DNA from 2 places in the Geobacillus sp. BK01 genome. Region 2 is predicted to be linked to the other one. Evidence: a T-box and tRNA genes for the amino acid it is inferred to sense, from the RefSeq annotation. Region 2 holds a T-box; the other holds one or more tRNA genes.
The links. A T-box is a leader RNA that pairs with one kind of tRNA and senses whether it is charged. The one in region 2 lies ahead of ileS (isoleucine--tRNA ligase), so its partner is inferred to be a tRNA-Ile.
Positions count from the first base shown of each region.

Region 1: it has a tRNA-Ile gene. The T-box ahead of ileS (isoleucine--tRNA ligase) is inferred to sense a tRNA for this amino acid. The anticodon was not compared.

Region 1 covers NZ_JBQPTH010000003.1:305,609-320,822, reverse strand. Annotated here, with positions in the region: tRNA gene ACTVDO_RS05825 (tRNA-Asp) at 1-24, shown strand, start outside; tRNA gene ACTVDO_RS05820 (tRNA-Phe) at 185-260, shown strand; tRNA gene ACTVDO_RS05815 (tRNA-Thr) at 434-506, shown strand; tRNA gene ACTVDO_RS05810 (tRNA-Lys) at 775-850, shown strand; tRNA gene ACTVDO_RS05805 (tRNA-Gly) at 855-929, shown strand; tRNA gene ACTVDO_RS05800 (tRNA-Leu) at 937-1,022, shown strand; tRNA gene ACTVDO_RS05795 (tRNA-Arg) at 1,026-1,099, shown strand; tRNA gene ACTVDO_RS05790 (tRNA-Pro) at 1,106-1,179, shown strand; tRNA gene ACTVDO_RS05785 (tRNA-Ala) at 1,189-1,264, shown strand; tRNA gene ACTVDO_RS05780 (tRNA-Met) at 1,291-1,364, shown strand; tRNA gene ACTVDO_RS05775 (tRNA-Ile) at 1,373-1,449, shown strand; tRNA gene ACTVDO_RS05770 (tRNA-Ser) at 1,467-1,557, shown strand; tRNA gene ACTVDO_RS05765 (tRNA-Thr) at 1,748-1,823, shown strand; tRNA gene ACTVDO_RS05760 (tRNA-His) at 1,832-1,904, shown strand; tRNA gene ACTVDO_RS05755 (tRNA-Gly) at 2,081-2,151, shown strand; tRNA gene ACTVDO_RS05750 (tRNA-Ile) at 2,157-2,233, shown strand; tRNA gene ACTVDO_RS05745 (tRNA-Asn) at 2,299-2,373, shown strand; tRNA gene ACTVDO_RS05740 (tRNA-Ser) at 2,380-2,472, shown strand; tRNA gene ACTVDO_RS05735 (tRNA-Glu) at 2,478-2,549, shown strand; gene ACTVDO_RS05730 (B3/B4 domain-containing protein) at 2,728-3,393, opposite strand; gene queG (tRNA epoxyqueuosine(34) reductase QueG) at 3,446-4,588, shown strand; gene ACTVDO_RS05720 (amidase domain-containing protein) at 4,646-5,509, shown strand; gene trmL (tRNA (uridine(34)/cytosine(34)/5-carboxymethylaminomethyluridine(34)-2'-O)-methyltransferase TrmL) at 5,533-6,006, shown strand; gene ACTVDO_RS05710 (PrkA family serine protein kinase) at 6,333-8,228, shown strand; gene yhbH (sporulation protein YhbH) at 8,455-9,612, shown strand; gene ACTVDO_RS05700 (hypothetical protein) at 9,686-10,375, opposite strand; gene ACTVDO_RS05695 (LacI family DNA-binding transcriptional regulator) at 10,653-11,630, shown strand; gene ACTVDO_RS05690 (response regulator) at 11,632-12,312, opposite strand; gene ACTVDO_RS05685 (ATP-binding protein) at 12,379-13,956, opposite strand; gene ACTVDO_RS05680 (TRAP transporter substrate-binding protein) at 14,063-15,109, shown strand.
Region 2 covers NZ_JBQPTH010000004.1:208,334-223,547, reverse strand. Annotated here, with positions in the region: gene ACTVDO_RS06965 (solute carrier family 23 protein) at 1-373, opposite strand, end outside; gene pyrR (bifunctional pyr operon transcriptional regulator/uracil phosphoribosyltransferase PyrR) at 531-1,070, opposite strand; gene ACTVDO_RS06955 (RluA family pseudouridine synthase) at 1,331-2,245, opposite strand; gene lspA (signal peptidase II) at 2,246-2,740, opposite strand; gene ileS (isoleucine--tRNA ligase) at 2,820-5,594, opposite strand; T-box leader at 5,641-5,862, opposite strand; gene ACTVDO_RS06940 (DivIVA domain-containing protein) at 5,960-6,472, opposite strand; gene ACTVDO_RS06935 (YlmH family RNA-binding protein) at 6,549-7,322, opposite strand; gene ACTVDO_RS06930 (YggT family protein) at 7,441-7,713, opposite strand; gene ACTVDO_RS06925 (cell division protein SepF) at 7,717-8,148, opposite strand; gene ACTVDO_RS06920 (YggS family pyridoxal phosphate-dependent enzyme) at 8,161-8,835, opposite strand; gene pgeF (peptidoglycan editing factor PgeF) at 8,832-9,656, opposite strand; gene ACTVDO_RS06910 (YlmC/YmxH family sporulation protein) at 9,786-10,028, opposite strand; gene sigG (RNA polymerase sporulation sigma factor SigG) at 10,124-10,903, opposite strand; gene sigE (RNA polymerase sporulation sigma factor SigE) at 11,024-11,743, opposite strand; gene spoIIGA (sigma-E processing peptidase SpoIIGA) at 11,794-12,702, opposite strand; gene ftsZ (cell division protein FtsZ) at 12,928-14,061, opposite strand; gene ftsA (cell division protein FtsA) at 14,088-15,214, opposite strand, start outside.

The DNA.
Region 1 (15,214 bases), on a different contig from region 2:
GTTCGAGTCCCGTCGGGACCGCCACTTTTTTGTGAAATACAAGGTTCAGCAGTCCAGTCAGTAGAGACGAGCATCCGCTTCATCGAATTAGCTGTGAGTTGCCCCGACGCATCCGGCTTCCTGGAATCAGCTTGTAGAGGAAGAGACACAGGGCAGAACAGGTAAACAGCATAAAACCTAATACGGCTCGGTAGCTCAGTCGGTAGAGCAAAGGACTGAAAATCCTTGTGTCGGCGGTTCGATTCCGTCCCGAGCCACCATTGTCTCATTAATTAATTTAAATGTGCCGGCTTAGCTCAATTGGTAGAGACGAGCATCGGCATCATTGAATTAGCTTCGAGTTGCCTCGACGCATCCAACATCCTCGAATCAGCTTGTAGAGGAAGAGGCACAACTAGGCAGATAATATGAGTCACTAACTAATTTTAAATGTGCCGGCTTAGCTCAATTGGTAGAGCAACTGACTTGTAATCAGTAGGTTGCGGGTTCAAGTCCTGCAGCCGGCATTCCTTATTTTGTCGAAAATACATCATCGAATTGACTGCGAGTTGCCCCGACGCACTCGACTTCCTTGAATGAGCTTGTAGAGGAAGGGGCAGGTAGAGCAAAGCGATGCTCAGAGTGTTATTGAAAATATGAGCCATTCGCTCAGTAACGAGCGATGCATCGTCGAATAGGCCACGAGTTGCCCCGACGCACTCGACTTCCATGAATGAGCTTGTAGAGGAAGGGGCAGGTAGAGCAAAGCGATGCTTAGAGTGTTATTGAAAATATGAGCCATTAGCTCAGCAGGTAGAGCATCTGACTTTTAATCAGAGGGTCGGAGGTTCGAGTCCTCCATGGCTCACCATTTTGCGGAAGTAGTTCAGCGGTAGAACACCACCTTGCCAAGGTGGGGGTCGCGGGTTCGAGCCCCGTCTTCCGCTCCAGCTGTCTGCCGGGGTGGCGGAATTGGCAGACGCACAGGACTTAAAATCCTGGGGTAGGTAACTACCGTGCCGGTTCGAGTCCGGCCCTCGGCACTTGCGCTCGTAGCTCAATTGGATAGAGCATCTGACTACGGATCAGAAGGTTAGGGGTTCGAATCCTCTCGAGCGCGTTTCACCGGGAAGTAGCTCAGCTTGGTAGAGCACACGGTTCGGGTCCGTGAGGTCGCAGGTTCAAATCCTGTCTTCCCGATTTTTGTATGGGGCCTTAGCTCAGCTGGGAGAGCGCCTGCTTTGCACGCAGGAGGTCATCGGTTCGATCCCGATAGGCTCCACCATTCGAATATATGATTTATATTATTTTGGCGGTGTAGCTCAGCTGGCTAGAGCGTACGGTTCATACCCGTGAGGTCGGGGGTTCGATCCCCTCCACCGCCACTATTATCGGACCTTTAGCTCAGCTGGTTAGAGCAGACGGCTCATAACCGTCCGGTCGTAGGTTCGAGTCCTACAAGGTCCACCATTATTATATTACTTTTTGGAGGAGTACCCAAGTGGTTGAAGGGGTCGGTCTTGAAAACCGAGAGGCGTCGCAAGGCGCGCGGGGGTTCGAATCCCTCCTCCTCCGCCATGCATTTATAGCACCGATATGAGTCAGTGATGAATTTAAATGTGCCGGCTTAGCTCAATTGGTAGAGACGAGCATCGGCATCATTGAATTAGCTTCGAGTTGCCTCGACGCATCCAGCATCCTCGAATCAGCTTGTAGAGGAAGAGGCACAACTAGGCAGATAATATGAATCAGTGATGAATTTAAATGCGCCGGCTTAGCTCAATTGGTAGAGCAACTGACTTGTAATCAGTAGGTTGCGGGTTCAAGTCCTGCAGCCGGCACCATCAATGTGGCGGCTATGGCGAAGTGGTTAACGCACCAGATTGTGGCTCTGGCATGCGTGGGTTCGATTCCCACTAGTCGCCCTTTCTTTTTCTTACATTCATGTTTGTTGTGTGTGTAGTTTCGTGGTAAAACTGCAGCCACGAGCACCGCATCGTCGAATCCGCTTCGAGTTGCCTCGACGCACCTGGCATCTTCGAATATGCTTGTAGAGGAAGAGGCATGGAAGAAGCGTGGCGGATGTTAAGCCAAATATTATGCGGGTGTAGTTTAGTGGTAAAACCTCAGCCTTCCAAGCTGATGTCGTGGGTTCGATTCCCATCACCCGCTTTTGGGGGCCTATAGCTCAGCTGGTCAGAGCGCACGCCTGATAAGCGTGAGGTCGGTGGTTCAAGTCCACTTAGGCCCACCATTTTCCGTTGCATATTGTCAGATGATTCGTTATAATACTAATGAACTTTTTTGTGGATGCATCATTCCGCAATAGCTCAGCGGTAGAGCAACCGGCTGTTAACCGGTAGGTCGTAGGTTCGAATCCTACTTGCGGAGCCATTTTATGGAGAAGTACCCAAGTGGCTGAAGGGGACGGTTTGCTAAACCGTTAGGTCGCAGTTTTGCGGCGCGCGGGTTCAAATCCCGCCTTCTCCGCCATGAATGGCCCGTTGGTCAAGTGGTTAAGACACCGCCCTTTCACGGCGGTAACACGGGTTCGAATCCCGTACGGGTCATTAGTGCCGGCACCAGATAGTCTGGTGCCCTTTTATACAACCAATTTTGTCGATTTTTGCGCTTTTCCTTGCCTTGCCTGTAGTGTTTTGTTATAATAGTTACCGTTAGTCTTGAATTACACATTGGGGACAACGCAGTGTTTCGTTTCGTCAACGAACGGGGCATTGCGTTTTTTTGTTATACTAGCAATTGTGCATCGGCCTCGCCGCCATGAATTTGTGTAAACATCGTTTGAATGGCTTGAAGTTGGCGTCGGGCCGCGTCCTCTTTCATCGATGGAAGAAAGTAAACGATTTGCAGGGCGTTTTTTGTTTCTCGCGTCACTGCTGTTCGTTCAGAGTCGACGATAGGGCTGCCGAACGGGCCGCGTTCGTCTTTGCTGACGAGTTTGTTGGCGAAATTGACGGGACGGCCGTTTAAAGCGATGTATTCATCTTGCTCTGTGCCTATCGTGATGGCCACTATTCCTTCGATGCGGTCAAGATCATAGATGCCGACCGGGATTTTGTAATAAAGTGAAAAAAAATTATTCACATCAACCGCGGAATGGATAGAAGGAATGAAATTCCTTTTCTGGATGCGCCGGTATAAACTTTCGCTTGATGGGCGGTAGCGGCTTGGATCAGTGCCGATTTGTTTGAATGACCGGCGCCATTCGGCGAGTTCGGGAATGTCGGCAAGTGGCCTTTCTTGCAGTTCCACGTAAATGGACTCTTGAAACAGCTCAAGCCGTCCTTTTACCATTTGCGGCGAGTCGCCGACTTCGATATGACGATAGCGGATGATGCCGAATTTACCTGAAGGAAGCCGCTGTTTTAATTGCGCGGATATGATGCATTGCATATGAATCACCTCGCGTTTTATTTTACCATATACCGCGGAAGGGGGGAAAATAATGGACGTCATGGAGTTAAAGAAGGATGTGATTGAGTATAGCCGATTGATCGGCATTGATAAAATCGGATTTGCGAGTGCGGACCCATTTATAGAATTAAAGGAACGGCTGCGACGGCAACAAGAACTCGGTTATCAGTCAGGATTCGAGGAGCCGGACATTGAAAAACGGACGAATCCTTCGCTGCTTCTTCCTGAAGCAAAATCGATCATTGCCATCGCCCTCGCTTATCCGTCGAAAATGAAAGATGCGCCGCGTGGGACGAAAACGGAGCGGCGCGGCCTTTTTTGCCGCGCATCATGGGGGAAGGATTACCATGATGTGTTGCGAGAACGTTTGCAGAAGTTAGAGGAGTTTTTACTCGCGAGGGTGCCATCCGCCCGTGTTCGGTCAATGGCCGATACAGGAGAGCTTGCTGATCGGGCGGTGGCGGAGCGGGCTGGGATCGGGTGGAGTGGGAAAAACTGCTCGATCATTACCCCGGAGTTTGGCTCATATGTATATCTTGGAGAAATGATTACCAACATCCCATTTCCTCCGGATGAGCCGATTGAAAACCGATGTGGGACGTGCACAAAATGCATTGACGCCTGCCCGACCGGGGCGCTTGTGCAGGGGGGGCAGTTGAACGCCCAACGGTGCATCTCGTTTTTAACGCAAACGAAAGGCTTTTTGGCTGATGAATTTCGGGAGAAAATTGGCAACCGGTTGTACGGATGTGATACATGCCAATTAGTCTGCCCGGAAAACAAGGGAAAAGATTTTCACTTGCATCCGGAATTGGAGCCGGATCCGGAGGCGGCCAAACCGAAGTTGGTTCCGCTTCTTGGAATAAGCAATCGCGAGTTTAAAGAAAAGTTTGGCGCGATGGCCGGCTCGTGGCGTGGGAAAAAACCGATCCAACGCAACGCGATTCTTGCCCTTGCTCACTACAAAGACCGGACGGCAGTGCCGCATTTATTGCGGCTGTTAAAGGAAGACAGCCGCCCGGTCATCCGCGGGACGGCGGCATGGGCGCTGGGGAAAATCGGTGATCGAAGCGCCAAGCCGCATTTGGAAGCGGCAAGGGAAACGGAGACTGATATCGATGTAATCGTTGAGATTGACAAGGGATTGAAACTGTTGGCCGAGGTGAAGGAATAGGGAAAAAACTGCCGCTTCCTCACATAAGGTAGTAACAAAAAGAAAGTGGGGAGCGGTATGAAAAAGCAGCTGCAACAGTGGCTCAACGAGCGGGCCCGTTCATTTGTGGCGGAAGATCATGTACAGGATGAAGAAGTGGTAAGAAAGAAGCAGCTCTGCAACAAACGTGGGGCTGAAATTGTCCGGTGCACGATCCGCGGGCAAGTTGTCGGCAAGCAGACAGTCGAACGAGAGACAAAAATGATTTACATTGCCCACCATCAATTTTTAATTAAGCACGGGGCAGCTTTATATATTGAAGAGCAAGTCGAGGAACGATGCGCCTGCTTTTTTGGCGGTGAGCTGGCTGATGACCAACGGATCAGCCGGACGGGGGAATATGTTGAGGCGCCGCGTGTCGAGCGTGAGCGGTGGACGGGCGAGCGGTTGTCTTACCAATATGATCGTGCGCGAGCGGTGCGGTATGCGGAAACGTGGTGGAACCGGCATAATCCGGCGTTTCCATCCTTCAGCGTTGATTGTACGAACTTTGTTTCCCAATGCTTGTATGCGGGGGGAGCGCCGATGACTGGTTATCCAAACCGGGCACGGGGATGGTGGTGTCAAAACGAGAGTTGGAGTTATAGTTGGGCTGTCGCCCACTCGCTGCGCTGGTATTTAAGCGGATCGCGCATCGGTCTGCAGGCGGTGGAAGTGCCCGAACCAGAGCAATTGATGGCAGGCGATGTCATTTGTTATGATTTTCAAGGAGACGGCCGCTTCGACCATACGACGATCGTGGTGGCGAAAGACCAAGACGGGATGCCGCTTGTGAACGCCCATACGACAAACAGCCGCATGCGTTACTGGTCATATGAAGATTCAAGTGCCTATACCCCCAACATTCGGTATAAATTTTTTCACATCATTGATCGCAAATAAACGACGTTGTTGAGGTGAACAAAATGCCGCTTCATGTAGTACTGTATCAACCAGAAATCCCAGCCAACACCGGGAATATCGCCCGCACATGCGCGGCGACGGATACGGCGCTCCACCTGATTCGTCCGCTTGGGTTTTCAACGGATGATAAAATGTTAAAGCGCGCTGGCCTTGACTATTGGCCGTACGTCAACATTTCGTATTATGACTCGCTCGATGAGTTGTTTGCCCGGTTTCCAGGCGGTGAGTTTTACTTTATTACAAAATTTGGCCAACAATATTATGACTCGTTTGACTTCAGCGATACGGAAAAAGACATTTTCTTTGTATTTGGCCGGGAAACGACCGGGTTGCCGAAGGAGCTGCTCGAGGCCAATATGGACCGTTGCCTGCGCATTCCGATGAACGACAAAGTCCGTTCGCTGAACTTATCCAATACGGCGGCGATTTTAGTGTATGAGGCGTTGCGACAGCAACGGTTTCACGGTCTGTCGTGAACAAAAAAACGACCTTCGCTATGGAGGTCGTTTTTTTGGGCCTTATTGTTTGACGCCTGGTTTGTCTTCGTAGCCAGCGGTGAAAATGGCCGTTAAAAATGCAATGATAACCCCTAGTACAAGCAATGTGCGCATCGCTTTTTTCCTCCCTTGCAATGAAAGTGGCAGGCGTTTCCCTCTTTATTATAGCGAATATGGCCAAGCATGTGAATGACTGCCGCCAGCGGTTCGAAGACAAAATTTTTTTTGCGGCGAATGATACGGGACATCCTCGCATAAATTGTAATAATCTTGCTGTTAGACATCCAAGGGTGAGGAGGTCCTTTATGGATATTTTAAGAAAAATCGCACGGTACCGGGAAGAGGAAGAACGGCTGAGGTGGGAAGGGACGTTTGCCGAGTATTTAGAGATTTTAAAAGAAAAGCCGTGGGTGGCCCAATCGGCTCATTCGCGCGTTTATAATATGATTAAAGATGCCGGAGTCGAAGAGGTGGATGGACGGAGACGGTATAAGTTTTTCAGTCGGCATTTGTTTGGGCTTGAGGAGGCGCTCGAACGGCTCGTTGAAGAATATTTCCACCCAGCGGCGAAACGGTTGGATGTACGCAAACGGATTTTGTTGTTGATGGGGCCGGTCGGTGGCGGGAAATCGACGCTTGTGACGCTTCTGAAGCGCGGGCTCGAGGAGTATTCGAAAACAGACCGCGGCGCTGTGTATGCCATTAAAGGCTGCCCGATGCACGAGGATCCACTTCATTTGATTCCCCACCATTTGCGTGATGATTTTTACCGTGAATACGGCATTCGCATCGAAGGGGAGCTGTCGCCGCTCAATATGATGCGGCTGGAGAAAGAGTATGGCGGCCGGATTGAAGACGTGATCATTGAACGCATTTTCTTCTCGGAAAACCGCCGTGTCGGCATTGGGACGTTCAGCCCGTCTGACCCGAAGTCACAAGATATTGCCGATCTGACAGGGAGCATCGATTTTTCGACGATTGCTGAGTATGGTTCAGAATCCGACCCGCGCGCGTACCGGTTTGACGGCGAGCTGAACAAGGCGAACCGCGGCATTATGGAATTTCAAGAGATGTTAAAGTGCGATGAAAAATTTCTTTGGCATTTGTTGTCGCTGACGCAAGAAGGCAATTTCAAAGCTGGGCGGTTTGCGCTCATCAGCGCAGATGAACTGATCGTAGCCCATACGAACGAAACAGAGTATCGTTCGTTTATTGCGAATAAAAAGAACGAGGCGCTTCATTCGCGCATTATCGTGATGCCGATTCCGTACAATTTACGCGTCTCCGAAGAAGAGCGCATTTACGAAAAAATGATTCGTGAAAGCGATGTCGCTGATGTGCATATCGCTCCCCATACACTTCGAATTGCTGCTATGTTTACGATTTTGACGCGGCTGAAAGAATCGAAGCGGCCGGATGTGGATTTATTGAAGAAAATGCGCCTGTATGACGGAGAGATGATCGAAGGATTCAATGAAGTCGATGTAGAAGAACTGAAAAAAGAACATCCAGACGAAGGGATGAGCGGCATCGACCCGCGCTATGTCATCAACCGCATTTCTGCATGCATTATTCGCAAGGAAGTGCCCTCGATCAATGCGCTCGATGTGCTTCGCTCGTTGAAAGAGGGATTGGATCAGCACCCATCCATCTCAAAAGAAGATCGTGAACGGTATTTGAACTTTATCTCGCTTGTGCGCAAAGAGTATGATGAAATCGCCAAGCAAGAGGTACAAAAGGCGTTCGTGTACTCGTATGAGGAATCGGCGAAGACGTTGATGGATAACTATTTGGACAATGTGGAAGCGTATTGCAACAAAACGAAATTACGCGACCCGCTCACCGGCGAGGAAATGAATCCGGATGAGAAGTTGATGCGCTCGATTGAGGAACAGATCGGCATTTCCGAAAACGCTAAAAAAGCGTTCCGTGAAGAAATTTTAATCCGTATCTCTGCCTATGCACGCAAAGGGCAAAAGTTTGATTACAACTCGCATGAGCGGTTGCGCGAAGCGATCCAGAAAAAGCTGTTCGCCGATTTGAAGGACATCGTGAAAATTACGACGTCGACGAAGACGCCTGATGAGCAACAACTGAAGAAAATTAACGAAGTCGTTGCCCGCTTGATCGATGAGTACGGGTACAATTCCACATCGGCCAATGAATTGCTCCGCTATGTCGGCAGCTTGTTGAACCGCTAGGCATGCCTCGAGCGCCGGGGCATGCTTTTTTTGCCCCGATAATCGGGCTTGTCCGCCTCTTGTCCGCTTTTCTATTTTCCGCTTTCATCTGTCAATTATTTTGAATTTTTGCATAGGATAAAAATAAACAAACTGGCATAGTGATGGTCCGTTTTGATGACGCCAACATAAGTATATGCGGAAAAGCGAAAAGTGTGAAAACAATTTTGACAAAGGAGGGGAAAGAATGAAGGGGAATTTCGTTGTATCGAAAGAAGACTGGTCCCTCCACCGCAAAGGTCATGATGACCAAAAGCGCCATCAAGAAAAAGTAAAAGAGGCGATCAAAAATAACTTACCGGATTTAATTACGGAAGAAAGCATTATTATGTCCAACGGACGCGACGTGATCAAAATTCCGATCCGCTCGCTTGACGAGTATAAAATCCGCTACAACTACGAGAAAAACAAACACGTCGGCCAAGGAAACGGAGACAGCCAAGTCGGTGATGTGGTGGCCAGAGACGGAAGCGGGGAGGGGCAAGGGCCAGGAAAAGGCCAAGGAGCCGGCGATTTGCCAGGCCAAGATTATTACGAAGCTGAAGTGTCGTTAATGGAAATCGAGGAGGCGCTCTTTAGCCAATTGGAGCTTCCGAATTTGAAGCGGAAAGAGCTCGACCAAAACGTTGTCCAACATATCGAGTTTAATGATATTCGCCGCACCGGACTGATGGGGAACATCGATAAAAAACGGACGATGCTTGCCGCTTTCAAGCGCAACGCCATGAGCGGCAAACCGGGCTTTTACCCGATTTATCGCGAGGATTTGAAGTTTAAAACGTGGAACGAAGTCGTCAAACCAGAATCGAAAGCGGTCGTCCTAGCGATGATGGATACAAGCGGCTCGATGGGCATGTGGGAAAAATATATGGCGCGCAGTTTCTTCTTCTGGATGACGCGCTTTTTGCGAACGAAGTACGAGACGGTGGATATCGCCTTTATTGCCCACCACACAGAGGCAAAAGTTGTCAGTGAGGAAGAATTTTTCACCAAAGGAGAAAGCGGCGGCACGATTTGTTCGTCGGCCTACCGCAAAGCGCTTGAACTGATTGAAACGAAATATTCTCCGTCACGCTACAACATTTATCCGTTCCACTTCTCCGACGGCGACAACTTGACATCTGACAATGCCCGCTGCGTCAAGCTTGTTCAAGAATTGATGAAAGTATCGAACATGTTTGGGTATGGGGAAGTGAACCAGTACAATCGCCATTCCACGCTTATGTCCGCGTATCGCAATATTAAAGATGAAAAATTCCGCCATTATATCTTAAAGCAAAAATCGGATGTGTTTCATGCGATGAGAACGTTTTTCCGCAAAGAAGAAAGCAAGCAGCTCGTTTGACCCTCTTAACGGTGCAAAAAAGGGGGTTTTTCTTTTTGAAAGGGCGGGAGGGCGAGGCCCTCCCGAAAACGAGTTATTGCTTTTGCAGCGTCGCTACCATGGCGAGCACAGCACCGAGCACATCCTTCTGATCAGGCGCATGTACGATTAGCAACATCGGCACCGGCTGGGCGCTGGCGATCACGTGGACGGTAACACCGTCGGATTGGGCCGTGTACCAAACCGCATCAGCGAACGGCTTAGGCAGTCTGTCCGTTTGCTGACGGGCGGCGTTGGCGTCGACCGCTTGGGCATGTTCTTTGGCCAGCTGCTCATAGTTGGTCTCGCCGTCTTGAAGCAAGCGAATGCGGGCGAACGACTCACCGTGGAGCAATACATCGGCATGAGGCTCTTCAGCGTCCAGCGTCCAACCGTCCAGTACATAGAGGGAGAAATGTTGGTTGTCGCTTGTTTGCAAAGTCGCTGTTCCGGTAACGGTTTGATTTCCGCTTTGGTAGGACAAGGAGGTCGTCGGCCGTGAAGAGGCGGTTTCGTCCCCTTTCGCCCCGTCTTGTCCACCTCCTGCCTCATTTTGTTCATCGATCGGGGGGGCCTGTTGGCCCGCTGGCTCTGCTGTTTGCGTGTTGGTGGAGTTCTCATCCGAACTTGCGGATTGCTTTTCTTTCGCAGCTGTCCCTTCTGATGCAGGCGCCTCTGTGCCGCAGCCGGCAAGCAAGGCGGCGGTGACAGCGATCGAGAAAAGTGGTTTCCAGTATCGAAGCATCTCGATTCCTCCTTGCTTTCCATATACCATTCATTATAGCAGTTGAAACAGTAGAAACAAACAGGCTGGTTTCCTCATTTTTTCCGATCGCTTGATTTTCTTCGATTTTTGGCGTTTACAGCGATATGCGCACCCCCCAAAACAGTGGCCATAAGCAGCGCGAGTAAAGCAAACCCGTAAAGCATGTGCACTCCTCCTCCTGTATACTAGATGGTGGGATCAACATAATGTATGAAACGCGTTTCAAGTCAAGCGTTTTTTTGGAAGGAGTGGGAACGTGGCGAACATCCGCGATTTGGCGAAAGAAGCAGGTGTATCGGTAGCAACGGTATCAAGGGTATTGAACGGGTATCCGTATGTAAGCGAGGAAAAGCGAAGGGCGGTTTGGGAAGCGGTTGAGAAGCTTCATTATACGAAAAATATTCAAGCGGTTCATCTGGCGAAAGGAAGGACGACGATTGTTGGGGTCATGCTCCCGTACATTCATCACCCTTATTTTTCAGCCGTGATTGAAGGGATTTCCAAGGAGGCGCTTCGTTACGGTTATCAGTTGCTTTTGTTTCAGACCAATTATGATGTGGAACGGGAACTTGAGGCGTTAGAACGGCTGCGGATGAAACAAATGGATGGGTTGATCGTCTGTTCTCATGAAGCGGGCTCGGAGGTGCTCGCGGCATATCAGGAAGAGGGGCCCATCGTTTTATGCGAGCAGGCGGAAGAATACGATTTCTTCACTGTCTATATCGATCACTATCGGGCGTTCGCCAAGGCACTGCGCTATTTAGTGCACAAAGGGCATCGGCGGATCGGCTATTGCATCGGAAGAATGACAGGACCGAACAGTCAAGCGAGGGCGGCGGCGTATCAAGATGTGCTGCGTGACATCGGCGTTGTTCCTCGGCGCCACTGGGTTTTTGACGGTTGTTTGTTTCTTGAAGACGGAAAGCGTGTCATGAGGCAATGGGTGGCGATGGGGGAGCGGCCGAGCGCGTTGCTTGTAACGAGTGACCAGGTGGCGGCCGGCATCGTGCTCGAAGCGCATCGAATCGGAGTGCACATTCCTGAAGAACTTTCCGTTATTGGCTTTGACAATGATCCGCTTGCGGAGATGTTAGGCATCACGACGGTTGCGCTCCCTCATTTTTCACTTGGGGAAAAAGCGTTTCGACTCCTCCATCATTGGCTTGAAACAGGACATGTCCCGCGAAAACAAGAAGAGCTGCCGACCCGATTGATCGTGCGGACCACCGGGTAAGCTATGTGCGCTTCAACTGATAGCGGTTGACGGGACGGCCCACGCCGCCGTATTGGACATCGAGCATCACTTTTCCCGTTTTCTCAAGGTATTCCAAGTAGCGGCGGGCAGTGACACGGGCGATGCCGACACCTTCGGCCACTTCTTCGGCAGAGACAGGAAAGCGGTGTTGGCGTAAATAGGAGACGACTTTTTCCAATGTCACTTCGTTTAATCCTTTCGGAAGCTCAGGAAGTGGGGCGGCAGGCTGCTCGGCTGTTTGCCGCAATGCGTCGAGTTCTGCCTGGGTGAGCGATTCTTTTTCCGCGAGCGACCGGCGAAATGCCCGGTAGTTTTCAAGCGCTTGTTTGAGCCGCTCGAATTTAAACGGTTTCACGATATAGTCGAATGCCCCATTTTGCAAGACGCGGCGCACCGTTTCGATGTCGCTCGCGGCAGTGATGGCTAGAATATCTACTTCATGCCCACGGGCACGGATTTCCTTTAACGTTTGAAGGCCGTCTAATTGTGGCATGTAAATGTCAATGACAGCTAAATCAGGGTGGAGCTTCTCGATAAGACGTAGCCCTTCCCCCCCGTTTCCGGCAATGCCGACAACGGTGAAATCGTTCACTTGTTCGATCATTTGCCGATTTACTTCTTGAACCATCGGATCATCTTCAATGAGCAACACGCGGTACATAGACTTTTCCTCCTTTGTTTTATGAGGGGCATGTCGAATGCGGACACCACTGTATAGATCAATCGGTTACATATCAAATGTAATCGTAAATACGGTTCCTTTTCTTTCCTCGGATTGAACATCGATGTGCCCGTTTCCTTTTTCCACAATTTTCTTCACCAAATATAGGCCGATGCCGCGCCCGCTCTTTCCTTTTGTTGAAAAACCCTCATCAAAAATGTGATCGATATGCTTACGGGCGATGCCTTGGCCGTTGTCCTCGACTGAGAGAGAACAAATGTCTTCATTTTGTTCAATGCTGACGTAAATTTCTTTTTCCCGGTCGGTTATCCCTTGGAACGCATCGAAGGCGTTTTCAATCAAGTTGCCAAGAAGAACGACGAAATCATGGTGGTCAAGGCGCGGTGGGAGGCGATGCAGCCGGCTGTGCCGGTCGATTGTCACACGAATACCGAGCTCTTTGCCGCGGCGGATTTTGCTTAACAATAGTCCGGAAATGCTTTCATCTTTGATGTGGCGGCTTAAAAACTGTGTGAGCTCCGCTTGCTCTTCTGTAACTTGGAACACGTACTCAAGCGCCTTCTCAATATGGCCAAGCTGGATGAGTCCGGCAATTGTATGGAGCTTATTCATGTATTCGTGGTTTTGCACGCGCAAGGCGTGGACAAACGCTTTTACCCCCGTCAGTTCTTCGGCCAATCGTTTGACTTCCGTCCGGTCTTGGAAAATGGCAATGGCGCCGACCGTCTTTCCGTCGATCTTAATCGGGATACGGTTGCTCCAAATCGTTAAATTGCCAAGCTGCAGCTCTTTGTTATAAATCGGTTTGTTCACTTCAAGTATTTCAGGAAGGTACGTATCCGGGATAACAGAACGGATCGGCCGCCCTACCAGATCCCCTTCAATGCCAAGCATTTGCTTCGCCCGGTCGTTAAAAATGGTGATGTTTTCATCGCTGTCAATGGCGATGACGCCTTCGTGCATGGCGTTAAACGCCTCTGTTCGCTCAACGAGCAGTTTGGCGATTTCATGCGGTTCAAGTTCAAACATTTGTCGCTTAATATGAGAGGCGAGCAGCCAAGCTCCGCTTCCGCCGGCGAGCAGCGATAGAACGACCGCCATGGCGATTTCCTCTTTTAACGTGTTAATCGCCTCCCAAAACGTTGGCAATCGATAAGCGGCGATCGTGACACCAATTTGCTCATGATCGGGATTCATGATCGGCACGAAGGCACGAACTACTGTTCCGATTTCCCCGTGCGCTTTTGATGTGTATGTATGCTCGGCAAATGCCGGCCCTTCATCAGCGCCCCGGGAAACGGTGCCAATCATCGCCGGAAGCGGGTGGGAGAGGCGGATTTTGTTCATATCGAGCACAACAATATAATCAGCGTTATGGATGACGCGCACCCGTTCAACAATCGGGTTCACGAGTGCTCGGCTTGGCATTGGCCCGGTAATGTGCTGTCTGACTTCCGGCAGTTCGGATACGGTGCGTGCCGTCAATAAGGCGCGCTGGCTTAATTCTTCTTCCTTTGTATGGAAAAAATCGCTAATAATAAACACGCCGCTCAGCAGCATTGAAAAGCTGACGATAACAAAAATTAAAATTGTGATTTTCCAACGGATCGGTAGTCGATTCATTGATGAACTCCTCGTTTTATGCGGAAAATTCATTATTATTTATTCTAACACGATTCCGGTGATATGATAAAAAGGAAGAAAACTAAGAATGAAAATGGTGTGGATAATGAGAAAAAGGTGGAAATTATGGGGGATATTTCTTATAATCGGCATCGGTCTTGTTGTATGGGCTGTGAACCGCCAGACAACCCGGGAACGAGTGGTGTATGACGACGAACAAAAAGGGCTGCAAAACCAAATTATCATTTATTTTAGCCATGTCGTTGCGGAAAATACACCGAAAGGACTAGCGGCGCAAAAGTTTGCCGAGCTCGTCGAACAAAAGACGAACGGCCGCGTGAAAGTGGAAGTGTTCGCGAACGGGTCGCTTTATTCGGACGGGGAGGAACTTGATGCACTGATGCGCGGCGATGTACAAATGATCGCCCCGTCGTTTTCGAAGGTGACAGAACTCATTCCGGAATGGCAAGTGCTCGATTTGCCGTTTTTGTTTCATGATGATGACGACATACGCCGTGTATTCACTGGAAAAGTCGGAGACGAGCTGCTCGGAATGCTTGAAGAAAAAGGAATCAAAGGGTTGGCGCTTTGGAGCAACGGATTTAAGCAAATGATGGGGACTACCCGCCCACTTATCGAACCTGACGATTTCCGCGGTTTGCGCTTTCGCATTATGCCGAGCGAAGTGATTGATAAGCAGTTTCGCCTGCTTGGCGGCGAACCGGTCGCCGTTTCGTTCGACCATATATACCGGGCGCTTGAGCGACATGAGTTTGACGGCCAGGAAAATACGATTTCCAATATTTATTCGAAGGGGTTTTACAAGTTTCAACCGTATATTACGATCAGCAATCACGGCTATCTTGGCTATGCCGTAATGATGAACCAATCATTTTGGGATCGCCTGCCCAAAGACATCCAGCAAAAAATCACTGAAGCGATGGCCGAAGCGACCCAATGGAACTTGCGTCAGTCAAAGGCCCAAAACGAGCGGGAATTGCAGCAACTAAAGCAGCAGAAAAGCGTCCATCTTTACTTGTTATCGGAGATGGAAAGAAAGAGATGGGAACAAAAACTTGCCCCGCTGTATGAAGAGTTTGCGAGACAGTTTGGTTCGAAACTTTTGAATGAAATTAAGGAATTCCATGAATAAGCTTCCATCGTTGGAAGCTTTTTTGATTTTTTTAGCGGATAAGAGCTCTGCCTTTGCCGTTTCCCTGTGGCAAACATCCGGGACCAAAAAGACCAAAACGACCAT
Region 2 (15,214 bases):
CAACCGGCGGCAGCATCTTCATCACCCAGCGGTAACCGGCTTTTTTAATGATCAAGGCGACAATCCCGTACACCAGTCCGGCAAGAAAGCTGCCGATCATCGCCGCCCCCGGGCCGCCGGCCGTTTTCGCCGCGATGATCGGGGCGATGTAGGCGAACGAGGAGCCAAGATACGCCGGCACTTGCCATTTCGTGATCAGCAAAAACGCCAATGTGCCAAGTCCGCTTGTCAACAAGGCGATCGATGGATCCAATCCGACTAAGTACGGCACTAAAATCGTGGCGCCAAACATGGCGAACAAATGCTGCAAGCTTAACGTCACCCATTGCCCGGCCGTCGGGCGCTCGTGAATATCCAACACCGGTTTGTTCATCTTTCGCCTCTCCTTTCGCCAAATGAGCGAATTTCGTTTTTTAGTGTGCACAAAAACACCCTCTTTGCCCATGAAGGCGCAAAGAGGGTGCAGAAACAGCCGAAACCATTCCGCCCCTTTTGCAGCCTCACGGGACTGCGCTTAAAAGGGAGCTGTTTTATTTTTCATGAATCGACACTTGGTCAACGCCGTCCACTTCGGAAAGCTCCACGACGATCAGCTCCGCGCTTGATGTCGGCACGTTTTTGCCGACGAAATCGGCGCGGATCGGAAGCTCCCGATGCCCGCGGTCAACGAGCACGGCGAGCTGGATGCGCGCCGGGCGGCCCAAATCCATGACCGCATCCATCGCCGCCCGCACCGTCCGGCCGGTAAAGAGCACATCGTCGACTAAAATCACTTTCCGCTCGCTCACCGGAAACGGCACGTTCGTTCCTTTGACGAGCGGCTCATGATCATCCGTTTTCACCGTCAGATCATCGCGATAAAGCGTAATATCGAGCTCGCCGACCGGAACAGCCGCTCCTTCAATTTGTTCGATCCGCTCCGCCAATCGGCGCGCCAAGTAAATGCCGCGCGTTTTGATGCCGACCAATACGCAATTCTCAATGCCTTTGTTCCGTTCGATGATTTCGTGGGCGATGCGCGTCAAGGCGCGGCGAATCGCCTGTTCATCCATCACAACCGCCTTTTGCATTCCATCCACCTCCCAACAGCGCATGCGCACCGCGGCCAGCGCGTTTCCGCAGGCGGACCGCCAACAGAGGCCAGAGGCCGTTCCCGCCTGTTTTCATAAAAAAATCCTCCGCCTGTGAAGCGGGGGATGGCTTGCTGCAGCCAAACAAGATGGGCATACGCCGACCTTCTTTGTCATTCCGACCCCTTTTCAGCCTCACAGGACTGAACTTAAAGGTTCCTGTTCACCTGTTTTCATTGTAAAGGGGGCGTGTTCGTTTGTCAATCGTTTTTTCGCAGCCAGTCAAGCAGTTCGGCAAACTCCGGCGGCAGCGGCGCGTCAAATTCCAAATACTCGCCGCTTCTTGGATGACGGAAGCCAAGCACCCCGGCGTGAAGCGCCTGACCGTCGATCGCGAGCGTTTTTTTCGGCCCGTATTGCGGGTCGCCGGCAAGCGGGTAGCCGATATATTTCATATGGACGCGAATTTGGTGCGTCCGTCCGGTTTCAAGTTGACACTCCACATATGTATAGTGGCGAAACCGCTCGAGCACGCGGAAATGGGTGACCGCTTCCTTCCCGTTTTCTTCGGTGACGGCCATTTTTTTTCGGTCGCGTTTGTCGCGGCCGATCGGCGCGTCGATCGTCCCGTAATCGTGGGGAATGACGCCGTGGACGATCGCCTTGTAGCGGCGCGTCACCGTTTTGTTCACCAGCTGCTCGACGAGCGAGCGGTGGGCGGCGTCGTTTTTCGCCACCATCAACAGCCCTGATGTATCTTTGTCAATCCGATGGACGATGCCCGGGCGAAGCACGCCGTTGATCCCGGACAAGTCGCGGCAATGGGCGAGAAGCGCGTTCACAAGGGTGCCGCGCATATGCCCGGGCGCCGGATGGACGACCATGCCGCGCGGTTTGTTGACGACAAGGACGTCTTCGTCTTCGTAATAAATGTCAAGCGGAATCGGCTCCGGCTCGACCTCGAGCGGCTCCGGCTCCGGCGGTGAAACGGCGACGGCGTCGCCCGCCTCGCATTTGTAGTTCGCCTTGACCGTCTCGCCATTGACGGTCACAAGCCCGCTTTTGATCCATTGCTGCACTTGCGAACGCGACCATCCCTCATTAAGCGCCGCGATCACTTTATCGATCCGTTCGCCGTCATATTCGTCTTCAATGTGAAACGTGATCGTGTCCATCTACTCATTCCCTTTCTCTGGTGTCGCGAAAAAAAACATATGAACAAACAGCAAGATGACGCCGACCGTCAGCGCCGAATCGGCGACATTGAACACCGGAAAGCTGTACGTGCCGATATACGTATGGATAAAGTCAACCACTTCTTTCCGGAACACACGGTCAATGAAGTTGCCGACCGCCCCGCCGAGCATCAGCCCAAGCCCCACGCCCGCCAAGCGCTCAGAAGGGTTCAAGCGGCGGATGTAAATTACGATCGCCGCCACGACGATGACTGTAACCAAATAAAAGAGCCAAAACTGCCCTTCTAGCATGCCCCAGGCCGCGCCGCGGTTGCGGTGCGACGTAATGTAGAGCACATTGTCAATGATCGGGATGCTTTCCCCAAGCCGCATATAGCGGACGACAAGCCATTTCGTCCATTGATCGAGGATGATGACCGCCGCCGCCAACAAATAGTACATCACCGTGCCGGTCCCCCCACGTTTCGAAGTCATTCTTTCAGCATTGTACCATACTTCGCCATGGCAAACAAATGAGCGGCAAGGCCGCCCTAAGGCAGCCTGCCGCTTTTCGTTACGCTGAATAATGTTCATGCACGATATGTGCGCAGCGCGGGCAGAGCGTCGGGTGGGACGGATCTTGTCCGACGTCCGGGGTCACCGTCCAGCACCGTTCGCACGTCTCGCCTTCCGCCGGGCGTACGATGACGGCCACATGGCTGAGCCGCTCGGCTTCGGCCGGTGCGGCGTCATACGGCTCATCGGCGATCGAAAACGCGGAAACGATAAGGAGTTGGCGCAAATCTTCACCGATTGACGCCAAAAGCTTGCGCGCCTCGTCTTTCGGGTAGACGATAATGCTCGCGGTCAGCGATTTGCCGATCACTTTTTCGTTGCGCGCGTTCTCGAGCGCTTTTAACATGTCATCGCGCACGTCCATAAACGCATCCCATTTCGCCACAAGCGCTTCTTCGCCGTCGATCGCGACCGGCTCCGGCATATCGGTGAGCTGGACGCTCTCGACGTTTTCTCTGCGATTCGGAATGTGCTCCCATACTTCATCGGCGGTATGCGGCAAAATCGGCGCGATCAGCTTCGCCAGCGCGACAACCGTCTCATACAGCACCGTCTGCACGGCGCGGCGGGTGCGGGAGTCAGCCGCTTCGATGTACAAAATGTCTTTCGCCATATCTAAGTAAAACGCGCTCAGCTCGACGGTGCAGAAATGGTTCACCTCATGGTAAACGGCGGCGAAATCGTAGCTGTCATAGGCCTTTTTCACTTTGGCGATCAGCTTATTCAATTTCGCCAACATGTAGCGGTCGACTTCGCCAAGTTCCCCAACCGGCACGGCGTTTTGGTTTGGGTCGAAATCAAACAAATTGCCGAGCATGAACCGGAACGTGTTGCGGATTTTCCGGTACACTTCCGATACTTGTTTCAAAATTTGATCGGAAATGCGCACGTCAGCTTGGTAGTCAACCGAAGCGACCCAAAGCCGCAAAATGTCGGCGCCAAGCTGCTCCATCACTTTCGCCGGCACGACAACGTTGCCGAGCGACTTGCTCATTTTCCGCCCTTCGCCGTCCAAGACAAAGCCGTGGCTCAACACGCCTTTGTACGGCGCCTTGCCGGTGACGGCGACCGCCGTGGAAAGCGATGAGTTGAACCAGCCCCGGTATTGGTCAGAGCCTTCCAAGTACAAATCAGCCGGGCGCACAAGGTCGTCACGCTCAACCAACACAGCTTGGTGCGACGAACCGGAGTCAAACCAAACGTCCATGATGTCTGTCTCTTTCGTAAAGAGGCCGTTCGGGCTTGACGGGTGGGTGAACCCTTCCGGAAGCAAGTCTTTCGCCTCGCGCTCAAACCAGACGTTCGACCCGTATTGGCGGAACAAGTTCGACACATGCTCGATCGTCTCATCGGTGATGATCGGCTCTCCGTTTTCGCCGTAAAAGACCGGAATCGGCACGCCCCAGGCGCGCTGGCGGGAAATGCACCAGTCGCCGCGGTCGCGCACCATGTTGTGGATGCGGATTTCCCCCCACTCCGGAATCCATGTCGTTTCTTTGATCGCTTGAAGCAGCTCGTTGCGGATTTTATCGATCGACGCAAACCATTGCGTCGTCGCCCGGAAAATCGTCGGCTGCTTCGTCCGCCAATCGTGCGGATACGAGTGGGTGATAAACCCGAGCTTCAGCAAGGCGCCAGCTTCTTCAAGCTTTTGTGTAATCGCCTTGTTGGCGTCTTCGTAAAACATCCCGGCAAATCCCGGCGCTTCTTCGGTCATATAGCCGCGCTCGTCGACCGGGCAAAGAACCGGAAGCCCATATTTTTGCCCGACAAGGAAGTCGTCTTCCCCATGGCCCGGCGCCGTATGGACGCAGCCCGTACCGGCGTCGGTCGTGACGTGCTCGCCGCACACAACAAGCGAGTCGCGCTCATAAAACGGATGTCTCGCCACGACGTATTCAAGCTCGTTTCCTTTGATCGTTTTGACGGCCGACCATGCGTCCCAGCCGACTTCCTTCGCCACCGATTCCGCCAAGGCGGCAGCGACGACATACCGTTTTCCGCCGGCCTCGACAACGTGGTAATCCAAATCCGGATGAACGGCGATCGCCAAGTTGGCCGGAATCGTCCATGGCGTCGTCGTCCAAATGACAATCCGCACGTCGCCTTCAAGCACGCCTTTGCCGTCTTTCACCGGAAAGGCGACATAAATGGACGGCGAACGCTTGTCTTTGTATTCGATTTCCGCTTCAGCAAGCGCCGATTCGCTCGACGGCGACCAATAGACCGGCTTCATCCCTTTATAGATGAGCCCTTTTTTCGCCATTTCGCCAAACACTTTAATTTGCTGGGCTTCATACTCCGGTTTGAGGGTGATATACGGGTTGTCCCAGTCGCCGCGCACGCCGAGCCGCTTGAACTGCCGGCGTTGGTTGTCAATTTGCTCGTACGCGTATTGCTCGCACAACTTGCGGAACTCGGCGACGCTCATCGATTTGCGATCGACGCCTTGTTTCGTGAGCGCCGTTTCGATCGGCAAGCCGTGCGTGTCCCAGCCCGGCACGTACGGGGCGCAATAGCCGCTCATCGATCTATAGCGGACGATGATATCTTTTAAAATTTTGTTTAACGCATGCCCCATATGAATATCCCCGTTGGCGTACGGCGGGCCGTCATGCAGGACAAACAACGGACGCCCTTTCGTCCGCTCCTGCACTTTCCGGTAAATGTCCATCTCTTCCCATTTTTTTTGCATCTCCGGTTCCCGCTTCGGCAAGTTGCCGCGCATCGGGAAATCGGTTTGCGGCATGAGCAGTGTCTCTTTGTAGTCCATCTTCGCTCCTCCTCGATCATCTCAAATAAAAAACCGTTCTCTCCCGGCAAGGGACGAGAACGGTCTCGCGGTACCACCCTTTTTGGCCATGCCCAAAACGCACAGCCCACTTTTCATTCGTAACGGGAATGACGCGCCATGGCCTACTCGTCGCTTCGGCATGGAACTCCAGGGTGATGTTCACTCTTGCGCCGATGCCGGGCTTCCACCGTCCCCGGCTCGCTGCGATCGGCCGTTCAAGAGCTACTGTCCCTTTCATCGTCGCTCGCTTGTTTTCGAATCGTTTCAGCAAAAAGCCAACCGGCACAAGGCGGTTAGCAGCACGATTTTTTGCCATTTATTATAAATGAAGCCTTCCGCCTTCGTCAAGGCTGGGACAGCGGCTCTTTCGCCTCTTCTTCGAGATCGGGCGTCTCGTATTCCATCAAATCGTCCCAGTCGCGGCTGTTGATCATATCGAGCTGCGCCTCGACGAGCATGCGGAAGCGGGCGCGGAACACTTTCGACTGCCGTTTCAATTCCTCGATTTCCAGGGCGATCTTCCGCGATTTGGCCAACGCATCACCGATGATGCGCTCCGCGTTTTTCTCCGCTTCTTTAATGATCAGCTTCGCCTCTTTTTGCGCGTTGCGCTTCACTTCTTCCGCCGTTTCTTGGGCGACAAGAATCGATTTGTTCAACGTTTCCTCAATGTTGGCAAAGTAGTTCAGCTTTTCCGTCAGCTCCGCGACTTTTTCTTCGAGCTGCCGTTTTTCACGGATGAGCATTTCGTAGTCTTTAATGACTTGATCGAGAAACTCGTTCACTTCATCTTCATCATACCCGCGAAATCCGCGGCTGAATTCTTTGTTGTGAATATCCAATGGCGTTAACGGCACAATGGCCACCTCCGTCTCCATCGTTCCTTTTCTTCCTTCATTCGACACGATTTCCCCATTTCCTGCTGCGATTCGATTATTTTTGACGGCCCAACCGGATGCGCCAGCGTTCTTTTTTTGTCATCCCCTCGACGGAAAACAGCTTGCAGCGGCCAAACCCACGCGCGGAGAGAACGTCGCCCGGCCCGCATAGAAAATCGGGCTTGTCCACCACCTTCCAGTTCACTTTGACGAGCCCGCTTTCGATGAGCGCCTTCGCTCTCTCGCGCGCGAGGCGGAACGCTTGGGCGAGCACGGCATCGAGCCGCAGCGAAGAGACGGTCGCTGTCTCCTCTTGCCACGCGTCTTCGAGCGGAATGGCGGCGGAAAGCGGCAGCTGCTCCAGCGACACCGGCGCCTTGCCGATCGCCCCCAGATGAAGGCGGACGTAGTCGGCCACTTCCGCTGCGGTGAAAAACTGAATTTCCCCGCCCATGACGAGAATGTCACCGAACTTTCCGCGCCGCAAGCCGAGCGACATGAGCGCCCCTAATACATCGCGGTGTTCAAGGGAAACGAATTTGCCCGGGTAGCGGACGGCGAACAAGGCGATGTCATACTCGCCCTCATCCGCTTCGAAATACGGCGGATACAAAAGCGCCCGCTTCCGCTCGACAAACGGAGCGCCGCCAAAAAAAGACACGCGCACATCTCCATCGCTGCCGACGACGCTTTGGACGATTTGCTGTTCGCGCGGATCAAGAAAATCGGTCAGCTTCGGAGCGTACTGACGGCCCACCGTTTCCTTCCACTCGAGCACTTGATCAATGAATTGGTGTTCCTCTTTGCGAAAATGCTGGTACAATTCCATTCCCGTTCACCCCGTATTTATAAAGAAAGGAACCCGCAATGGGTTCCTCCCGATGAGTGCCGCCCATTGATCTTTATTGTCGGATCGCAGCGGACGCCGCCAGCGCACAAAACGGGGGCTAAAACTGCGCTTCAAGGATATCAAACAACGCATACAGCCCTCTTGTCGCAAATTCAAGGACAATAAAGGCGATGATCGGAGAGATGTCAATGATGCCAAGCGGCGGAATGACGCGCCGAAACGGTTCCAAATACGGCTCGCAAATGGCGGCAAGCATTTGTCCGAACCGCGTTTCGCGCGCATTCGGAAACCAAGACATCAAAATGTAAATGATCAAAGCGTACGAGTATACTTGAATCAAGGTCGTTAAAAACGTAAGCACATAATCCAACGGCTACCACCTCTTTATCGGTCTGTCATCCTCGCCGTCAAGCGAAATCGCGCCGCTGACGTCGACGTTGTCCGGGGTGCACAAAAAAATTTTCGTGCCAACTTGCTGAATGTCGCCGCCAATGGCGTACACCGTGCCGCTTAAAAAGTCGACGATCCGCTTCGCCTGCTCATGTTGGATACGCTGCAAATTGACGATGACCGCCCGTCTGCTTTTTAAATGGTCGGCAATCTCTTGCGCCTCAGCGTACACCCGCGGCTCGGCGAGCACGACTTTCGCCGATTTTTGCACGCTTTGCAAACTGACGACATTCGTCTTGCTTGCCGGCTTCAACGGCGGCGCTTCCTCTTCCGACTGCGGCGCTTCATATTCTTCTTCATAGTCTTCGTAGTCTTCTTCTAAAAAATAATCGCGAAATTTTTTCATCAATCCCACCGGTCTCACCTCCTACAATGATCCGACAAGCGCGCTGCCGATGCGTACAAACGTCGCCCCCTCCTCGATGGCGATCTCGTAATCGTTTGACATGCCCATCGACAGCTCGGTACATGGCGCATGGGCCAACCTTAGCGCCTGAACGCGTTCTTTCAGCGCCCGCAATTGACGGAAGCAGGTCCGCAATACGGCTTCATCCTCTATATGCGGCGCCATTGTCATCAATCCGACGACCTCAATGTGCGAAAACGAGCGGAGCTGTTCGATGAACGGGACGGTCTCGTCAGGGGAGAGGCCGTGTTTGGTCGCTTCCCCAGATACATTCACTTGCACAAAACATTTGACCGGCCGCACCGCCCGCTTTTCAATTTCCTTCGCCAGTGACAGGCGATCAAGCGAATGGATGTAATCGACTTTATCGATAATCTCCTTTACTTTACGCGACTGGAGCGTCCCGATAAAATGCCACACCGCCCGATCCCCGATCCGTTCGTACTTTTCAAGCAGTTGGCCAGCGCGGTTTTCGCCAAGATCGGCAATGCCGGCGTCAAGCACATGAAGCGCCCTTTCAGCATCAATATATTTCGTAACAGCAACGATGCGTACGTCGGCCGGATTGCGGCCGGCGCGGGCGCAAGCCGCCTCGATGCGCTGACGGACAGCGGCCAAATTGTCGCGTACGGTCATGCTGTTTCCTCCCTTCGGCCGATAAACGTCAACATTCGCCCTGTCGTCCCACGGTCGCGACGGTGGGAAAAAAACAACGTTTCCTCACAGCTTGTACAGCGTTCTGACACGTAAATATGGCGGTCCGGAACGCCGGCGGCTGCAAGTTGCAGCCGGTTGGCCTCCTTTAAATCAAGCGCATACTGCCCTTCGCTTGTTTCGCGCCATGGCAACGGGCTGCCGGCAGGAAGGGTCGGACGCAAACCGTCAATCACCCGGTCATCGACCGTGTAACAGCACGGGCCAATGGCCGGTCCAATCGCCACATAGATATCAGACGGAGCAATTTGTTCGCGTTCCTGCCAAAGCCGCACCATGTTTCGGGCGATGCCGCCCGCCGTCCCCCGCCAACCGGCATGGGCAAGACCGACCAATCCCGCCGATGGCGCCATAAAATAGACAGGCACACAATCGGCAAAACAAAGGGCGAGCAATATCCCCGTCTCGTCCGTATACAACCCGTCAGCCCCCCGGATCGCTGCAGCCAAATCATGCGCCCCGCTTCCCCGGTCGCCTTTCGTGACTTTCTGAATCACGGCGCCGTGCACTTGTTCACAGCACACCCAATGATCAAGGGGAAAAGAGAGCCACTCGGCGAGGCGGCGACGGTTGTTGACGACGGCCGTGCGGTCGTCGCCAACATGCAGCCCCATGTTCAGCGAGGCGAACGGTCCTTTGCTTTCCCCGCCTTGTTTCGTTGTCAATCCGGCGACCGCTCCGGCAAACGGGGGCGCCCCACAGCCGAGCCATCCACAGGCCGTTTGTTGAAAAATATCCGGCATTCACGTCAACCTCACGCTTTTTGTAGATTTTTATCACTTTTTTTCCTATTTTATCATAGTTTGTTTGTTCATGATAACCTTTATTTGCGATTTTGTCGAAACATTAGCGGCATAGCACCACCCTTGGCTTCAGTCCGTATCGTAAAGGCGGACTAAAATGACATCCGCTCCGATTTTGACAATGTTTTGCCACGGAATGACGACCGCTTCTTCACGCCCGAACAGTCCGAGCACCTTTCCGGAGCCTAAAATAATGAGCGACCGAATTTTGCCTGTATCAAGGTCAATGTCAATATCCCCGATATTGCCGAGCTTTTTCCCATTGGCCACATTGACGACATCTTTCGTCTGAAACTCGGAAATTCTCATCACGGTTCATTCCCCCGCCTTTCCTCTCCTCTTTTTCATCTATATGACGCCGCCAAATCGGTTATGTAACAAAGAAAAAAGGCTGCCCCGGCAGCCGCTTACACTTGAATGTTTTTATTCATTTGCCGAATTGCGGCTTTTTCGAGCCGCGATACTTGCGCTTGGGAAATACCGATTTCCTCGGCAACCTCCATTTGTGTTTTCCCTTGGAAAAATCGTTTGCGGATGATCATTTTTTCCCGCTCATTCAGCCGCCGCAACCCTTCTTTTAAGGCGATTTCTTCAATCCATTGGCTGTCGCGGTTGCGCTCGTCGCTCAGTTGATCCATCACATAAATCGGATCGCCGCCGTCATTGTAAATCGGCTCAAATAAGGAAACTGGATCTTGAATGGCATCAAGGGCAAACACAACTTCCTCGTGGGCGACGCCGAGTTCCCGCGCAATCTCCTCTGTCGACGGCTCTTTCGCCGTCTCGCTCATGAGCCGTTCCCGCACTTGCAGCGCTTTGTAAGCGATGTCGCGCAGCGAGCGCGAGACGCGAATCGGATTGTTGTCGCGCAAATAGCGGCGGATTTCTCCGATGATCATCGGCACCGCGTAGGTGGAAAACTTGACATTTTGATTCAAATCAAAATTATCAATCGATTTCATAAGTCCGATGCAACCGACTTGAAACAAATCATCAACAAACTCGCCGCGGTTGTTAAAGCGTTGGATGACGCTCAACACGAGGCGCAAGTTGCCGTTTACTAATTTTTCCCTCGCCTCCAAATCCCCTTCCTGCATCCGCTGAAACAATTCACGCATTTCTTCGTTTTTGAGGACGGGAAGTTTCGAAGTGTCCACGCCGCAAATCTCGACTTTGTTCCTCGTCAAGTTGTTCCCTCCCATCAGGAGATGCTAAGTCGTCAGTTTTCAGTATCTCCTTGGGAGGGAAAAATATGCACAGCCTGTCCGGACCGAAAAAAGCGGCGGAGCATCCGTCCCCGCCGCCGACTACATCATTTTATTGAATTCTTTACGCAACCGTTTAATGATCCGCTTTTCGAGCCGCGATATGTACGATTGCGAAATGCCGAGCAAATCGGCGACATCTTTTTGCGTTTTTTCTTCGCCGCCGGAAAGGCCAAAACGCAGTTCCATAATTTGCTTTTCGCGGTCGCTCAGCTGGCGCAAGGCATTCAGCAACAGACGCCGGTCGACGTCCGCTTCCAAGTCTTTCGTAATCACGTCGTCATCCGTGCCCAACACATCGGACAGCAGCAACTCATTGCCATCCCAATCGATATTGAGCGGTTCATCAAACGACACTTCCGCCCGCACTTTATTATTGCGGCGCAAATACATCAAAATTTCGTTTTCAATACAGCGTGAGGCGTATGTCGCCAGCTTGATTTTTTTCTCCGGATTGAACGTGTTGACCGCTTTAATGAGACCAATCGTCCCGATGCTGATCAAATCTTCGATATGAATGCCGGTGTTTTCAAACTTGCGCGCGATGTAGACGACAAGGCGCAAGTTGCGCTCAATAAGAAGCGACCGTGCCGTTTCATCGCCGGCGGCCAACCGTTCGATCAGCCGTTCCTCTTCCTCCTTCGTAAGCGGCGGCGGGAGTGCCTCGCTGCCGCCGATATAATAAATCTCATCCGTCTTCAAACCGAGCTTGGCTAAGAGCTTATACAACCAATACATGAAACGAAGTTTCCACTTTTTCATCAAAATCCCCCTTCTAAACGGATAAAACGCGAGTATGATATAGTAACGAACTACGAAGCGGTCAGTTTTCTTCCTGCCTGCACCATTTTCGGATGGACGATGCAGTTATACTCCCCATCGGCTGATAGCGGGTCAGCGCTTAAGGCAACAAGCCCTTGTTTCACCTCAAGCCATTCGTTTTCATACAAAAGCATAATACGGTCCGGCTTGACCGCCGTCATCATTTGCGGGCCGCTCCCGACTGCGCGGTATGGAATGAGGCGGAGGCGATGGGCCCACTGCTCCGGTGGATCGTCAAACGTCATGGCCGCCATGTACATCATCAGCTCCTCCGGCAACACTTCTTTTGCTTTTTCCCGGTCAACAACCATCACCGGCGTTTTCGTTACCGGATCGAACAGCTGGTTGCCGCTGTCGATGAGCCCGCGCAACGCCAGCGGCCGGCCATCCCAAACAACAACGACGTCGATAATATGTTCAAAGCGCAGTTTTTTCTCCCGAATATTTTCGACACGGTGGCGGGAAAACAGCCATAAAACCGGAAAACCAGCCACGACAAACAGCCAGCTGACCGGGTCGCCCGCCCCGGGAGGCATCATCAACAGTCCTTGCTGAATAGACAGCTGTGATGCGAACAAATAATGGACCGCCAGCATGCCGCCGCCGACCGCGAACGTCGCAAAGTAAAACGCCAGCATGTTCTCGATGATATAGCGCGGCCGCTTAAAGCCAAAAGCAGCGAGCACGATCAAGACCGACACAGCCACTTTCACAAGCGGATGCTGGGCGATGGCAGAAAACGGGGTGAACAACAACACGACAGACAGCGAGCCGATCAACGCCCCAGCCAACAGGCGCCACCAGATGACTGGGCGCTTGAGCATGAGCGCTGCCAGCCAAAGAAGCAACGCGTCAAAACAGACGTTCAGCAGCCAAATCACATCGACGTAAACGACCAAACGGCAAGCCCCTCCCCCGCCCACATTGGCTTTGTCTGAAACAAGTATATAGCACATCATGAGGGAAAGTCTGTCAATCGGTGATGGTGAAAAAAAGGATGTTTTGTCAAAGCGAGGGGAAATGCGGCGGATCCAACAAGCCGCCCGCAAATAAGTGAGACGAAAAGCTTGATTTCAATAAAAAACAGGCATGAACAAGTCCGGTTGTTCATGCCTGTTTTCAGCTTAACGGCGGCGGTTGCGGTTGCGCAAGAAGGCTGGAATGTCAAGCGGATCTTCTGCTTGCCCCGAACGGAGCGCCGCATAGTCTTGCGCCGGCTCTTCGCGCTTTTCCCGTTTCGGCGCCGGCGTCACTTTTGGCACGGTGCTGATGCCGACGCGCGATGGCCGCGGTTGCGAAGCAACGTTTTCGTTAAACCCGGTCGCGATGACCGTGACGACAATTTCGTCTTTTAAATTTTCGTTGATGACCGAGCCGAAAATCATGTTCACTTCCTGATCGGCTGCCGAAGCGACAATGTCTGCCGCTTCCTGTACTTCGTACAAGCTTAAGTTCATCCCGCCGGTGATATTCATGAGCACACCTTGCGCCCCGTCAATGGACGTTTCCAACAGCGGGCTGGAAATCGCCTTTTTCGCTGCCTCTGCAGCCCGGTTTTCGCCGCTCGCCACCCCGATGCCCATCAATGCCGAACCTTTGTTTGACATGATCGTTTTCACGTCAGCAAAATCGAGATTGATGAGCCCCGGCACGGCGATTAAGTCGGAAATGCCTTGCACCCCTTGGCGCAGCACGTTGTCCGCCTCGCGGAACGCCTCAAGCATCGGCGTATTTTTATCGACGATTTCAAGCAACCGGTCGTTCGGAATGACGATGAGCGTATCGACCGCTTCTTTCATGGCGGCGATGCCGCTTGCGGCTTGCGTCGCCCGTTTCCGGCCTTCAAATGTGAACGGACGCGTGACAACGCCGACCGTCAGCGCTCCTAATTCACGCGCGATTTGGGCGATGACCGGCGCCGCTCCCGTGCCGGTGCCGCCGCCCATCCCGGCGGTGACAAACACCATGTCCGCACCGCGGAGCGCTTCTTCAATTTGCTCTTTACTTTCTTCCGCCGCTTTTTTTCCGACCTCCGGGTTGGCGCCTGCACCTAAGCCGCGCGTCAGCTTCGCTCCAATTTGCAATTTCGTCGGCGCCTTCGACAAGTTGAGCGCCTGTGCATCCGTATTGACCGCAATAAACTCCACGCCTTGCACTCCGTGTTCAATCATCCGATTGACGGCGTTGTTGCCGCCGCCTCCGACCCCAATCACCTTGATCGTTGCCAACTGATCGACTGTCGTATCAAACTCCAACATGGTCAAATCCTCCTAAATTTCAATCTCTATTCAAAGAAAGACCCGAAAAATTTCTTGACCTTCTTCCCAAAATGGTCTTCTTTCTTTTTTGGTTTCGGCTGCTGTTTTTGTGCAGGACGCTCGACTGGCTCCGCCGCAACGGCAACCGGGGCCGTTTTTCCTTGCATCTGCGCCTGCCGGTAAGCGAATTTGAGCAAGCCAACGCCGATCGTATACTGCGGGTCTCGCACACCGATATAATCCGGCATGGCGACGCGGACGCTCGTCCCTAAAACGACGTGGGCCAGCTCCAACACCCCTGGCATATTCGCCACACCGCCTGTCAGCACATAGCCGCCGGGAAGGTCGCGAAATCCGAGCCGGCGCACTTCATGCTGAACCATTTGCAAAATTTCCTCCAGCCTCGCTTCGATAATATCGGCGACCTCAAGCTGGCTGAACTGCTGGTGTTGATCGGTGCCCATGATCGGCACAGTGAATACTTCTTCCTCCGAAGCGTAGTCGTAAAATGCATGTCCATGCTTCAGTTTAATTTTTTCGGCGTCGTCTGTTGTCGTGCGCAACCCGATGGCCAAATCTTTTGTAATATGCTCCCCTCCGACTGCCAGAGAGGACACAGCCTGCAGTCCGCCTTGCTCAAAGACGGCGACCGTTGTCGAGCCGCCTCCGAGATCGACAAGTGCGACGCCTAAATGCCGTTCATCATCGGATAACGCGAGTGAACCGGCCGCCAACGGCTGAAGGCAAATATCGCTGATTTCCAAGCCGGCGCGTTCCACGCAGCGAAGGAGATTATGTAAAATCGTCTTCGCTCCGGTCACCATTGTCCCTTCCATTTCCAGACGGACGCCGAGCATGCCGCGGGGGTCGTGGATGCCGTCTAATCCGTCAACGATAAACTGGCGCGGAACGATCCCGATAATTTCCCGATCCGGGGGGATGGAAACCACTTGCGCGGCATCGATGACGCGAGCGACGTCCTCGTCGCCAATTTCGCGGTTGTCGCTGGCAACGGCGACAATGCCATGACAGTCATGAAGTTGAATATGGCTGCCCGCCACCCCAACGACCACGCGGCGGATCGACAGGCCGACCATCCGTTCTGCTTGTTCGACCGCCCGCTTGATCGAGTGCACCGTTTTATCTATATCAA